2 regions of the Microbacterium sp. 71-23 genome follow, and region 2 is predicted to be linked to the other one. Evidence: predicted binding sites of a transcription regulator. Region 2 holds the regulator's gene; the other holds the start of a gene.
The links. Region 2 encodes HspR, which represses chaperone genes until heat shock. Its sites were predicted from a motif close to AAGTTGAGTCNNNNNGACTCAACTT; they were not measured.
Positions count from the first base shown of each region.

Region 1: BGO15_RS04620 (Hsp20/alpha crystallin family protein) is a predicted target of HspR. The motif match lies at 2,089-2,113, and genes of this name have one in related genera.

Region 1 covers NZ_MKSL01000012.1:72,734-78,973, reverse strand. Annotated here, with positions in the region: gene BGO15_RS04635 (COG4705 family protein) at 1-96, opposite strand, end outside; gene BGO15_RS04630 (DedA family protein) at 93-689, opposite strand; gene BGO15_RS04625 (ABC transporter permease) at 767-1,516, shown strand; gene BGO15_RS04620 (Hsp20/alpha crystallin family protein) at 1,598-2,038, opposite strand; gene BGO15_RS04615 (DUF1269 domain-containing protein) at 2,386-2,991, opposite strand; gene BGO15_RS04610 (PucR family transcriptional regulator) at 3,144-4,424, shown strand; gene BGO15_RS04605 (DUF5131 family protein) at 4,974-5,729, shown strand; gene tcmP (three-Cys-motif partner protein TcmP) at 5,683-6,240, opposite strand, start outside.
Region 2 covers NZ_MKSL01000039.1:40,726-46,965, reverse strand. Annotated here, with positions in the region: gene BGO15_RS12635 (zinc-binding metallopeptidase family protein) at 1-16, shown strand, start outside; gene BGO15_RS12630 (serine hydrolase domain-containing protein) at 21-1,202, shown strand; gene BGO15_RS12625 (heat shock protein transcriptional repressor HspR) at 1,229-1,675, opposite strand; gene BGO15_RS12620 (DnaJ C-terminal domain-containing protein) at 1,672-2,661, opposite strand; gene BGO15_RS12615 (nucleotide exchange factor GrpE) at 2,671-3,258, opposite strand; gene dnaK (molecular chaperone DnaK) at 3,268-5,139, opposite strand; gene BGO15_RS12605 (GntR family transcriptional regulator) at 5,294-5,965, opposite strand; gene BGO15_RS12600 (L-lactate permease) at 6,102-6,240, shown strand, end outside.

The DNA of each region.
Region 1 (6,240 bases), on a different contig from region 2:
CTCGCCCAGCGCCGTCGACGCGGCTTTGGCCACCCAGAACGACGGCGTCGGATCGGGCACGCGCGAGGGCGCGGCATCCGAAGTCGTCGCGCTCATGCGCGCTTGGCCTTCGAGCGCTTCACGAGCGCCCCGATGACGACCGGCGCGACGGTCACGAGCACGATCGCGATGCTGATCCACTCGATGTTGTTGGCGACCCACGGAACCCCGCCGAGCAGGGCGCCGGCGAGCCCGAGAATGCCCGCCCAGATCACGGCGCCGATCGCGTTCCACATCGAGAAGCGGGCACGCGGCATGTCGGAGACGCCCGCCGCGGGCGAGATGTAGGTGCGCACGATCGGCACGAAACGGGCCAGGATGATCGCGCCCACCCCGTAGCGCTCGAAGAAGCCGTGAGCTTCGGCGAGGTACTCAGGCTTGAACAGCCGCGCCCCGGGACGGAAGAGGCGCCGCCCGTAGCGACGACCGATCCAGAACGACAGCTCGGCGCCGACGATCGCGGCGACCGCGGCGATCGCCGCGATCAGCACCCAGGAGGTGTTCAGCGGCACCGCGAGGATCGCCGCGGCGAACAGGAGGCTGTCGCCGGGCAGGAAGGGGAAGAACAGACCGTTCTCGATGAAGACGATGACGGCGACGAGCACGAGGGCGAGGGGACCGAGGCTTCCGAGACTGTCGATGATGTTCACGCGCCCATCCTGGCGGTGCGATTCAAAGAATGCGCCGAGATTCGGGCGTCAGGATGCCGCGGGGCTACGCTCGCGCTGTGAATCCGCCGACCGACCTGCTCCCCTCGCTCGTCGGTGTCGGGGTGCTCGCGGCCGTCACGACGGTCGTGCTCGCCGCCTTCCGCGTGCCGGGCCTGTGGTCGCCGCTGCTGGCGATCGTGCGCGGCGCGGTGCAGCTCGCGGTGATCAGCGTGCTGCTGACCGGACTCATCACCGACGCGAGGCTGATCGCACTGACCCTCGTCGCGATGTTCGTGATCGCGGCGTCGGTGGCGACCGGACGCATCGGATGGTCGCGGCGCCACGCGGCGATGATGACGACATCCATCGTGTCGGGGGTCGTGTTCGCGACGACGATCGTGTTCGCGACCGGTGCGCTCGAGCTGACCGCACGCTACGCGCTGGCGATCGGCGCGATCGTCATCGGCAACGCCATGAGCATCGCGACCCTCACCGGCCGCATGTTCACCCGCGGAATCGTCGACCACTGGGACGAGGTGGAGGGGTGGCTCGCCCTCGGCGCGCGGCCCCGGCAGTCGACCCTGGCGCTGGCGCGGCAGGCCGTGCGCGATGCCCTCATCCCCTCGATCGACCAGACCAAGACGACCGGTCTCGTCGTGCTGCCGGGCGCCTTCGTCGGCGCGATCTTCGGGGGGATCTCGCCGCTGGAGGCGGGCCGGTTCCAGATCGTCGTGCTCGCGGCCATCATGGCGGCCGGGGCGGTCACATCCGTGCTCGTCGCGCTCTGGATGGGACCGGTGCGGGTGAAACCCGCCGACCTGCGCTAGCTGCGGGAATGCGCGAACGCCCCCGGCCCGTACTCGGGCCAGGGGCGCTCCGTCTGTGCGCGGGTCGGCGCGGTCGATGGGTCAGGCGGCGGGAGTCGCGCCCTCGGTCACGGTGACCGCCTCGGCGGCGCCGGCCACGGCCACCTTGCGCGGCTTCGCCTTCTCGCTGACGGGCAGGGTCACACTCAACACGCCGTCGCGGTAGCTCGCCGAGATGGTCTCCGTGTCGATGCCACGCCCGAGCTGCAGCTGGCGCAGGTAGGCGCCGGCTTCCCGCTCGCGGGTGATCCAGCTGACGCCCTCGCCGCTGGGCAGGGTGCGCTCGGCGCGGATGGTGAGCAGCTGTCCGTCGACGTCGACGTCGATCGAACCCGGGTCGACGCCCGGGAGGTCGGCGGTGAGCACGTAGTGGTCGCCGTCGCGGTAGACGTCCATCGGCATCTGGCGCGGACCACGGCGGGTCTGGTCGAGAGTCGTGGTCGCGAAGCGCTCCAGGTCGCGGAGCAGGTCGTAGGTCGCCATGGGTTCTCCTGTGTGAGCGGGGCGGATGCAGCATCCACCCGGGTCTGCGAAAGTTGAGTCTGATTGGCTCAACTAGTGCGAGATTAGCACTCGGGCAGTGAGAGTGCCAGCGAAGGCGGCGGAGTTCACCGACGGCGAAATGGGGAGATCCCGGGGAGGGACCGCTCTATCGCGGTCCGGAGCCCACGACTGCGCATTGTGCACAGTCCCCCGGAGCAGGCCGGCTCGCCGAAGGATGCCACGCCCATCGGCGGACCGAAGACCCTACTTCCGCCCGGCCCGCCCGCCGAACGCGCGGCGAAGGGCTGCCGGCGCTCCTGCACCGGCAGCCCTCTTCGCATGGCGGATCAACTGGCGCCGAGCTTCTCCTTCAGCGCCGCGGTGCGCTCCGCCGCATCGGCCTTGCGCTCGGCCTTGCGCTGCTCACGCGCGTGACGCCGCGCCTCCTTCTCGGCTTCACGGTAGGCCTCCTCGGCGGCCTCCATCTCGTCGAGCACCTCCTCGCGCGGGCGCCGGATGACGACGCCGTCGAGCTTCGCCATCTCACCGTCGACGACCTCACGGGCGTACTCGGTGACCTCGGCGACGAGGGCGGTGCCGCCGATCGGGATGGCACTGCTGATCTGCTCGAGCGCGCCCGCCGAGCGGTCGACGCGCCGCAGATCGAAGGCGCCGCCCACGAGCAGCCCGCCCGTCCAGCCGAGCAGCATGCCGATGGGTCCGCCGATCACGCCGATCAGGAGTCCCACGAGGCTGCCGCCCCAGGTGCCCACGGCGCCGTTGTTGTCGACGCCGTCGGGCATCGAGATGCGCCCGTCGGCGTCGCGGGTGACGACGGCCGCGGCGGCGACGTCGACGCGGCCTTCCATGCCTGCGCCCTTCAGCTCGCTGAGCGCCTGGAAGGCGTTCGAGCGGTCGTCGAAGGTGACGGCGATGATGTTCGATTCGGGCATGACGGTGACCTCCTGATCACGGGGGATGTTCGCGGGCGGTTGTCCCGCATGACCACCACGATCGCGGTGTTCGCGTCGCCGCTCATCGGTCGCTTCGACCACTCTTCACAGCACTCTCTGTGCAGAGTGCACGGTGCGCCTAGGCTGACCGCATGTCCTCCCCGGGTCGGCTGCGCGAGTTCGTGTGCACGCTCGACGGCGCCCCCACGACGGCCGCCTCACTGCCCGACGACGAGCTGGAACGCCTGCATGCCGCACTCGGCGAGGGGCCGGTGCGCTGGGTGGTCGCGACCGTGGACCACACGCTCGGTGTACTGAGAGCGCGGCCCGATGCGGACGCACTCGCACCGTGGCCCCACATGCGCGCCCTCGCCGAGCACGTGCTCGCCGAGGCGATCGAGCGGTGCCTCGCATCGGAACCGACCACCCCCGACGAGCGCCTGGCAGAGCGCGCGTTCGCCGACGACATCGTCGCCCGCGACATTCCGCTGGGGCGAGTCGTCGACACGATGCGCATGATGCAGCATGCGTGGCTCGACGCCCTCGTCTCTCGGGCGGTCGAACTCGGAGGGGCGGCCGAGGTCCCCGCACTCACCCGCGTCGTGACCCAGACCGTCGACGGGTGGGTGGGTGCGTTCATCTCGGCAATCGATGCGGAGCGGCGCCGTGCGTTCCAGTCGGAACACGCACGCCGGCGGGCGATGGTGCGCTCCCTCGTCGCCGGAGAAGCGGTCGACGACCAGGTGGCCTCATCCGTGCTGGGGGTTCCGGTCGAGAGCTGGCATCTGGCGAGCACGATCGGCGCGCCGCCCGGAGCGACGATGACCCCGCGCGCGGTGGACGCGGTCGCCGATGCCGTGCAGCGCGCGGTCGGCACCACGCGCTCGGTGCGGCACGCGACAGGGTCTGGCGAGGTCTGGCTCTGGGTCACGACAGACGGCCCGGTGCGCGTGGAATCCCTCGATGCCCTGCGATTCGACGACACACTGCTCGTCGGCATCGGCGAAGCCCATCCGGGTCGCGCGGGTTTCCGGAGAAGCCATCTCGAGTCACTCGCGGCGCTCGCGGTGAGTCGGGGCGAGCATCGGCGCCGCGGCGCGCTCTACCGCGACGTCGCCCTGCGGGCGCTCCTGCTGCAGGACCCGGAACGGGCGATGTGGTTCGCCGAGACAGTGCTGCAAGACCTGTCGGCAGACACGGACGAGATGGCCGAGCTGCGCGAGACCGTACGAGTGTTCTTCGACACACGCATGCGCATCGCACCCGCCGCCGACCGCCTGTTCATCCATCGGAACACGCTGGTCAGCAGGCTCGAGAAGGCCGAGCGGCTGATGGGTCATCGTCTCATCGAGCGCACCACGGCCACCCAGGCCGCGCTCGAGGTGCGCGCCTCCGAGGCGTTCATCGCGGCCCGCGCGCAGGCCGACTCCTGACGCACTCGAGAACTCACGGACAACGCGAAAACCCCCGGACATCCGGGGGTTTCTGACGGACCCGACGCGGTGGCTTTCGAACCCTTCATGGGAGATTAAGCGCCTCCTCGAATGGATGGCTTCGCGTGAACAGCCCCTCAATTAGCCAACGGTGCCGCGTGTTCGCTGCGCTACGAGACCGGGCGACCGAGTTCTGCGCGACTCGCAATTTGCGCTAGGTCGCGCGCCCAGTGCCACGCAGGACTGTCGTTGCGAACCAAGTATTGGAACCGAGAGTCCGTTTGGGGCAGTCGCGAGATCAGCTCGACCTCAAGCAAGGCGTCGCGTGCGTTCTGAAGACTGCTCATCGTTACGCCGAGTGCCTTGGATACCTGCGTCAACGTGAAGATTCCATCTGCAAGGTCAGCGATCTCAAGCATGAGTTCCAACCGATGACTCTGCCCGAAGGCGGCACGTGACACGCGCCGCAGTGCTTCCCGGGATGGCTCCGTGTCCATACACTACGAATATCACGTAACGCAGATCTCGTAACGGAAAGGTCGTACCGACATGCCAAGGAAGACAGGCATCGAGTGGACCGAGGTCACCTGGAACCCGACCACGGGGTGCGACCGCGTATCGCCGGGCTGCGACCACTGTTACGCCCTCACGCTCGCGAAGCGGTTGAAGGCCATGGGCGCGGAGAAGTACCAGAACGACGGGAACCCTCTGACATCGGGACCCGGGTTCGGGATCACCCTGCATGAGTCAGCCCTAGTTCAGCCATACACCTGGGGTGGGCGCCGAGTCGTATTCGTCAACTCGATGAGCGACTTGTTCCACGCGCGCGTACCGCTCGACTTCGTTCACCGTGTCTTCGATGTCATCAGAGACACACCGCAGCACACCTACCAAGTGCTCACGAAGCGATCGTCCCGGCTACCCCGAGTCGCCGACAAGCTGGACTGGCCGTCAAACCTGTGGATGGGGGTCAGCGTCGAGAACGAAGACCATCTGTACCGGGTCGACCATCTGCGATCAGTACCTGCTGCCGTTCGGTTCTTGTCGTGCGAACCGCTCATCGGACCACTCAAGAATCTGGACCTCAATGGGATCGACTGGGTGATTACCGGCGGAGAGTCCGGCCCTGGGGCTCGACCGCTCGATCCAGATTGGGTCCGCGAGATTCGCGACAACTGCGAGCGGTCTCATGTGCCGTTCTTCCACAAGCAGTGGGGCGGCCGCACTCCGAAGGCGGGCGGCCGAACCCTCGACGGGGTTATCTGGAGCGAGATGCCTCTGCCGTCGGACCGGCAAACGGCCTGATGGTCTGATCGCGCGTCTTTGGCTTCGTCACGCGCGGCAGAACCACACGCTCCGCCGATAGTTGGTCCCATGCACGGTGCAGATGCTTCTCGCGTGCAAGCGTGATCGTTGAGCCGTAAATTTCAGCAATGCTCGTAGCGACAACGAGAGACCCGCGCTCTTGCAGCAGAGCGACGATGTTTCTCTTGATCTCGCGCACCCATTCCTCCTCCAGGCGCGCCTCCGTATCACGATGATCCGCCTCGGACCACGACCCAGCCATGTCCGCCGGAATCAAGCTGCCAGAGTACCTATCGAGATCCTCGCTCAGCGCCAGTCGTCGATTGAATTCCCGCCACTTCTGGTTGGCCGAAGACGCAACGTCGATAAAGATATAGGGCGCTTTGGGGTATCTCGTGAACAGTGTCAGAAAGAAGAGCGGCTGGGCGGATGTGCGTCGCCGAATTGGCACATGCACTGCCCGCAAACCTGTCCGATCAAAAACGGTTTGCTGGTAGATCCGCGAAACTTC
Region 2 (6,240 bases):
AGGCGTGGAAGACTGACCGGGTGAGCGACACCGCCGGAACCCCCGCAGCACCTCCCGGCGAGATCGACGGGTTCGCGGCGGCATCCTTCGCCGGCGTGCGGGACGCCTTCGCCCGCAACCTGGCTTCCGGCGAGGAGCTCGGCGGCTCGCTGTGCGTCATCGTCGACGACGAGGTGGTCGTCGACCTCTGGGGCGGCTGGTCCGACCCCGCCGGCACGGTGCCGTGGGGCGCCGACACGATCACGAACACCTGGTCGAACTCGAAGACCGTCACCGCCCTCGCGGCGCTGCAGCTCGTCGAGCGCGGCCGGCTCGACCTCGCCGCCCCGGTGGCGCGCTACTGGCCCGAGTTCGCGGCGGCCGGTAAGGCGCACATCACGGTGCGGCAACTGCTCGACCACACGGCCGGTGTGCCCGCCTGGGAGCAGCCGGTGACGGTGTCGGACATCCTCGATCAGGATGCCGCGGCCGCCCGCCTCGCGGCCCAGGAACCCTGGTTCGCCCCGGGCACCTCGCAGTCCGGCTACGCACTCGTGTGCTTCGGCCACCTGATCGGTGAGGTCGTGCGGCGCATCGACGGGCGCCCTCTCGGCCGGTTCGTCGCGGAGGAGCTCGCCGACCCGCTCGGCGCGGACTTCTGGCTGGGGCTGCCCGAGAGCGAGGAGAACCGCGTGAGCCTCGTCGTGCCGCCGCCGCGCGTGCCGCGCGACCCGGCGTCACGGCCCGAGCCGGGGTCGATCGCGACCCGGGCATACAGCGGGCCGATCCTCGGGGCGCGGGACAGCTGGACGCGGGAGTGGCGGGCCGCCGGCATCGGCGGGGCCGGCGGAACCGGCAACGCCCGCGCGCTCGCGCGCATGAACCAGATGCTCGCGCAGGGCGGCCTCGTCGAGGGCACCCGCCTGCTGTCACCGGCGGTGGTCGACGCGGTGTTCGCGCACCCCACCGACAGCACCGATCTGGTGCTGCGGCTGCCGTTGCGGTTCGGGCTCGGGTGGGCGCTGCCGCACCCGGTGTCGACTCCGTGGCTGCCGGGCGATCACCGCATCGCCTTCTGGGGCGGATGGGGCGGCTCGCTCGTCATCTGCGACCTCGACCGGCGCATGACCTTCGCGTACGTCATGAACCGCATGGCGGCGAGCGTCATCGGCTCCGATCGCTCGATCGACTACGTCACCCGCGCCTACGCCGCACTCGGCTGAGCATCGCACCCCTGCGGGTGCGAGGGTCAGTCCCGTTCGTCGTCGCGGTGGGGCAGCTCCCGGCGCGGGCGCCAGATCACGACGTCGGTCGCGCGGCGCACGCGCGTGCCCTGGCGGATCGTGACGACTGAGCCGGTGGAGCCGGCCGCGAAGACCCGGGCGCGCTTGTCGAGCTCGGCGCGCAGCGCCTGTTCGAGGTCGCGCACCCGCAGCGTGAGGTCGCGCACGCGGTTCTCGAGTGACACGATGCGCGCGATCGCCGGCAGGCTCATGCCGTCGGCCGACAGGCGCGCGACCTCGCGCAGCTGCTCGACGTGACGCAGCGAGTAGCGCCGCGACCCGCCCTTGGTGCGGTCGGGCACGACGAGGCCGAGCCGGTCGTACTGGCGCAGCGTCTGAGGGTGCATGCCGCTCAGTTCGGCAGCCGTCGCGATCGCGAAGATCGGGGCATCCTCGTCGATCTGCTCGCTCATGACCGGGCCTTCGCCACCAGATCTGCGCGCGGGTTCTCCTTCGGCTCGAACTCGCGGAAGCGTTCGAGCGCCGCACGGGCGTCGTCATCCAGGTGGGCGGGAACCGCGATCTGCACCTCGGCGAGCAGGTCGCCGGTGCCCTTCGCGGTCGTGATGCCGCGGCCCTTGACGCGCAGCACGCGCCCCGACGGGGTGCCGGGCGCGACCCGCAGCTTCACGATCTCGCCACCGAGCGTCGGCACCTCGATCGTCGCGCCGAGCGCCGCCTCGGTGAACGTCACCGGCACCGAGAGGCGCAGGTTCAGCCCATCGCGGGTGAAGACCGGATGCGGCCGCACGGTGACCTGCACGACGATGTCACCCGCCTCGCCGCCGTCGGGCGACGGGCGGCCGCGGCCGCGCAGCCGGATCTTCTGGCCGTCGGCGACGCCCGCGGGGATCTTCACCTTGAACGGCGCACCGTCCTCACCCTGCAGGGTGATGGTGTCGCCCGCCGCGGCGGTGACGAAGTCGAGCGTCGTGCGGGCCGTGACATCCGCCCCTCGGGTCGGACCGCCGAAACCGCGGAACCCGCCCGACGAACGGCCGAACGACCCGGTGCCGAAGCCGCCGCCGGGCTGGTTGAAGACGCTGTAGAAGTCGTCGAACCCGCCCGCACCGCCCCGGGGGGCGCCGCGGCCCTGGCCGAACATCGAGAACACGTCCTCGAAGCCGCCGGCGCCGGCGCCGCCCGCGGTGAAGCGGGCACCCGACCCCATCGCGCGGATCTGGTCGTACTCGGCGCGCTGCTCCGGGTCGCTCAGCACGGCGTACGCCTCGCTGACCTCCTTGAACTTGGCCTCCGCCTTCGCATCGCCCTGGTTCGAGTCGGGGTGGTACTGGCGCGCGAGCTTGCGGTACGTCTTCTTGAGATCGGCCTCCGACACGTCCTTCGAGACGCCGAGCACGGCGTAGAAGTCCTTGTCGAACCAGTCCTGGCTCGCCACCTGTGCCTCCTACTCCGCCGGAACGGCGACGACGACCTTGGCGGGTCGCAGCTCGATCGAGCCGAGGCGGTAACCCACCTCGACGACCTCGAGGACCGTCGTCTCGGTCGCGCCGGGGGTCGGCTGCTGGAAGATCGCCTCGTGCTGCTGCGGGTCGAACACCTCGCCCGCCGCGCCGTAGGTGACGAGGCCGATGCGCTCGGCGACGCCGCGCAGCTTCTCGGCGATCTGCGCGAAGGGGGTGCCCTCGGCGAGATCACCGTGCTTCTCGGCGCGGTCGAGGTCGTCGAGCACGGGCAACAAGCCCTTCGCGACCGATCCCTTGGCGCGCTCGATCTCGGTCTCGCGCTGCTCCTCGGTGCGCCGGCGGTAGTTGGCGTACTCCGCCTGCACGCGCTTGAGGTCGAGCAGCAGGTCGTGGTCTTCGGCGGATGCCTCGGCCACCGCGGCCTCATCGGACTGCACGGCGTTCAGGATGTCGTCGATCGTCAGCTCCGCCTCGTCCGCGACGGAGTCGGAGGCCTGCGCCTCCGACTCCGTCCGGTCGGGCTGAACCTCGTCGTCGCCTTCCGGCCGGTCGACGTTGTTCTCAGTCATGTGTCCGTCTTACTTCTTCTCGTCCTCGTCGTCGACCACCTCGGCGTCGATGACGTCTTCGTCGGGGTTGGGCACCTCGCCGTTGCCGGCGTCGGTGGCCGTCGGGTCGGCGGTCTCACCGGCGGCCTGCGAGGCCTGGTAGATCGCCTCGCCGAGCTTGCCCTGGCTCTGGTTGAGGGTGTCGAACGCCGCCTTCACCGCGTCGTCGTCCTCGCCGGCGAGGGCCGCCTTCAGCGCGTCGACGTCGGCCTGCACGCTGTCCTTGACCTCGGCGGGCAGCTTCTCGGCGTTCTCGGCGATGAGCTTCTCGATCGAGTACGAGAGCGTCTCGGCCTGGTTGCGCACCTCGGCCGACTCGCGACGCTTCTTGTCCTCGGCGGCGTGCTCCTCGGCCTCGCGCACCATGCGCTCGATGTCGTCCTTCGGCAGCGACGAGCCGCCGGTGATCGTCATCGACTGCTCCTTGCCGGTGCCCTTGTCCTTCGCGGACACGTGCACGATGCCGTTGGCGTCGATGTCGAAGGTGACCTCGATCTGCGGGATGCCGCGCGGAGCCGGCGCGATGCCGGTGAGCTCGAAGGTGCCGAGCGGCTTGTTGTCGCGGGTGAACTCGCGCTCACCCTGGAAGACCTGGATCGCCACCGACGGCTGGTTGTCGTCGGCGGTGGTGAAGGTCTCGCTGCGCTTGGTCGGGATGGCCGTGTTGCGCTCGATGAGCTTGGTCATGATGCCGCCCTTGGTCTCGATGCCGAGGCTCAGGGGAGTGACGTCGATGAGCAGCACGTCCTTGCGCTCACCCTTGAGGACACCGGCCTGCAGGGCGGCGCCGACGGCGACGACCTCGTCCGGGTTCACGCCCTTGTTGGGCTCCTGGCCGCCGGTGAGCTTCTTGACGAGCTCGGTGACCTGGGGCATGCGGGTCGATCCGCCGACGAGCACGACGTGGTCGATGTCCTCGACCTTGATGCCGGCCTCGGCGATGACGTCGGTGAACGGCTTCTTGGTGCGGTCGAGGAGGTCCTTCGTGAGGTCCTCGAACTTGGCGCGCGAGAGCGTCTCCGACAGCGACACGGGGCCCGAGTCGGTGAGCGAGAGGTAGGGCAGGTTGACGCTGGTCGAGTTCGAGCTCGACAGCTCCTTCTTGGCCTGCTCCGCGGCCTCCTTAAGGCGCTGCAGCGCGATCTTGTCGCCCGAGACATCCACGCCGGTGGTGTCCTTGAACTGCTTGATCAGGTAGTCGACGACCCGCTGGTCCCAGTCGTCGCCGCCGAGCCGGTTGTCGCCGGCAGTGGCGCGCACCTGGATGGTGGAGAAGTCGTCGTCCTTGCCCACCTCGAGCAGGGACACGTCGAACGTGCCGCCACCGAGGTCGAAGACGAGGATGAGCTCGTCCTCCTTGCCCTTGTCGAGGCCGTAGGCGAGGGCCGCGGCGGTCGGCTCGTTGATGATGCGCAGCACGTTGAGGCCCGCGATCTCACCGGCCTCCTTCGTGGCCTGGCGCTCGGCGTCGTTGAAGTAGGCGGGCACGGTGATGACCGCGTCCGAGACCGAGTCGCCGAGGTACTGCTCGGCGTCGCGCTTCAGCTTCTGCAGGATGCGCGCCGACACCTCCTGCGGCGTGTAGGCCTTGCCGTCGATCGCCTGCGTCTTCCAGTCGGTGCCCATGTGGCGCTTGACCGAGGTGATGGTGCGGTCGACGTTGGTGACGGCCTGGCGCTTCGCGGTCTCGCCGACGAGCACCTCGCCGTCCTTGGTGAATGCGACGACCGAGGGGGTCGTGCGGAAGCCCTCGGCGTTGGCGATGACCTTCGGCTCGCCACCCTCGAGGACAGAGACGACCGAGTTGGTCGTCCCGAGGTCGATTCCCACTGCACGGGGCATGTGTCTCTCCTTCAGAGGGGCGGATGTCGCCATCCGCCGGTGTTCACGTCGTCTCGCGATCAACGGGGTTGAGTCGCGATGACTCAAGGGTACGCCGACGCCGCGACGACGTCAAACACAACTTGATATGAGTTGGCTCAAGTTTGGGCGAGCGTCAGCTGCGCGCCTCGGGACCGGGCTCGCCGCCCAGACGCTCGACGAGGCGCTCGCGCGCGCGGGCGAGATGCTCGCGCAGCAGGGCGGCCGCGGCATCCCCGTCACCCGCCTCGATGAGGGCGAGCAACCGCTCGTGCTCGTCGGCGATCAGTGCGGTCGGCAGCAGCGACGCCCCCTGCACCTGCGACATGCAGAAGACGACCTCGGAGGCGAGCGAGGCGTACACCCGGCTCGTACGCTCGCTGCCGAGCGCGTCGATGAGGCTGCGGTGGAAGCGCATGTCGGGGTCGACCACGTCGCGCGGCGACGCGTCGTCGAGCGCGGCGATCTCGGCGTTCGCGGCGCGCGCGTCGTCGGGCACGCGGCGGGTGTGCGCGAGGGCGCGGAGCGCCTCGGCCTCGATGATCGCCCGCGTGCGATAGATGTCGCGCGCGTCGTCGGGGGAGAGCCGCACGACGCGTGCGGTCTTGTGGGCGCTGCGCACGAGCAGGCGCTCGCGCACGAGGTTCTCGATCGCGGCCTTCGCGGTGGGTCGGGCGACCTCGTAGGTGTCGGCGACATCCACCTCGGCGAGGGCCGCCTCGGGCTCGAGCTCGCCGGAGAGGACGCGGGTGCGCAGGTCGTCGGTGACGGCGTCGATCACCGAGACGACGGCGACTCTGGTGACCACGGCGCGAGTCTATTCCTGGGAACTCCTTATCGAGCACTTGACTTACATGTGCACTTGTCTAACAATCACTGCGGAAGGACCGCACCGCGAGTGGTCGCCTGTTCAGACGTCAGAGACTCAAAGAGGAGCTCCGCTCGTGTTCCATCAGATCCTCGACCCCGTGTTCGGGTCGCTCGTGCTGTCGGCGGTCGCCGCCGTCATCCCCCTCGCCACCGTGTTCGTGCTGCTCGGGGTGTTCCGGGTGAAGGCATGGAAGGCCGCACTCACCGGCCTCG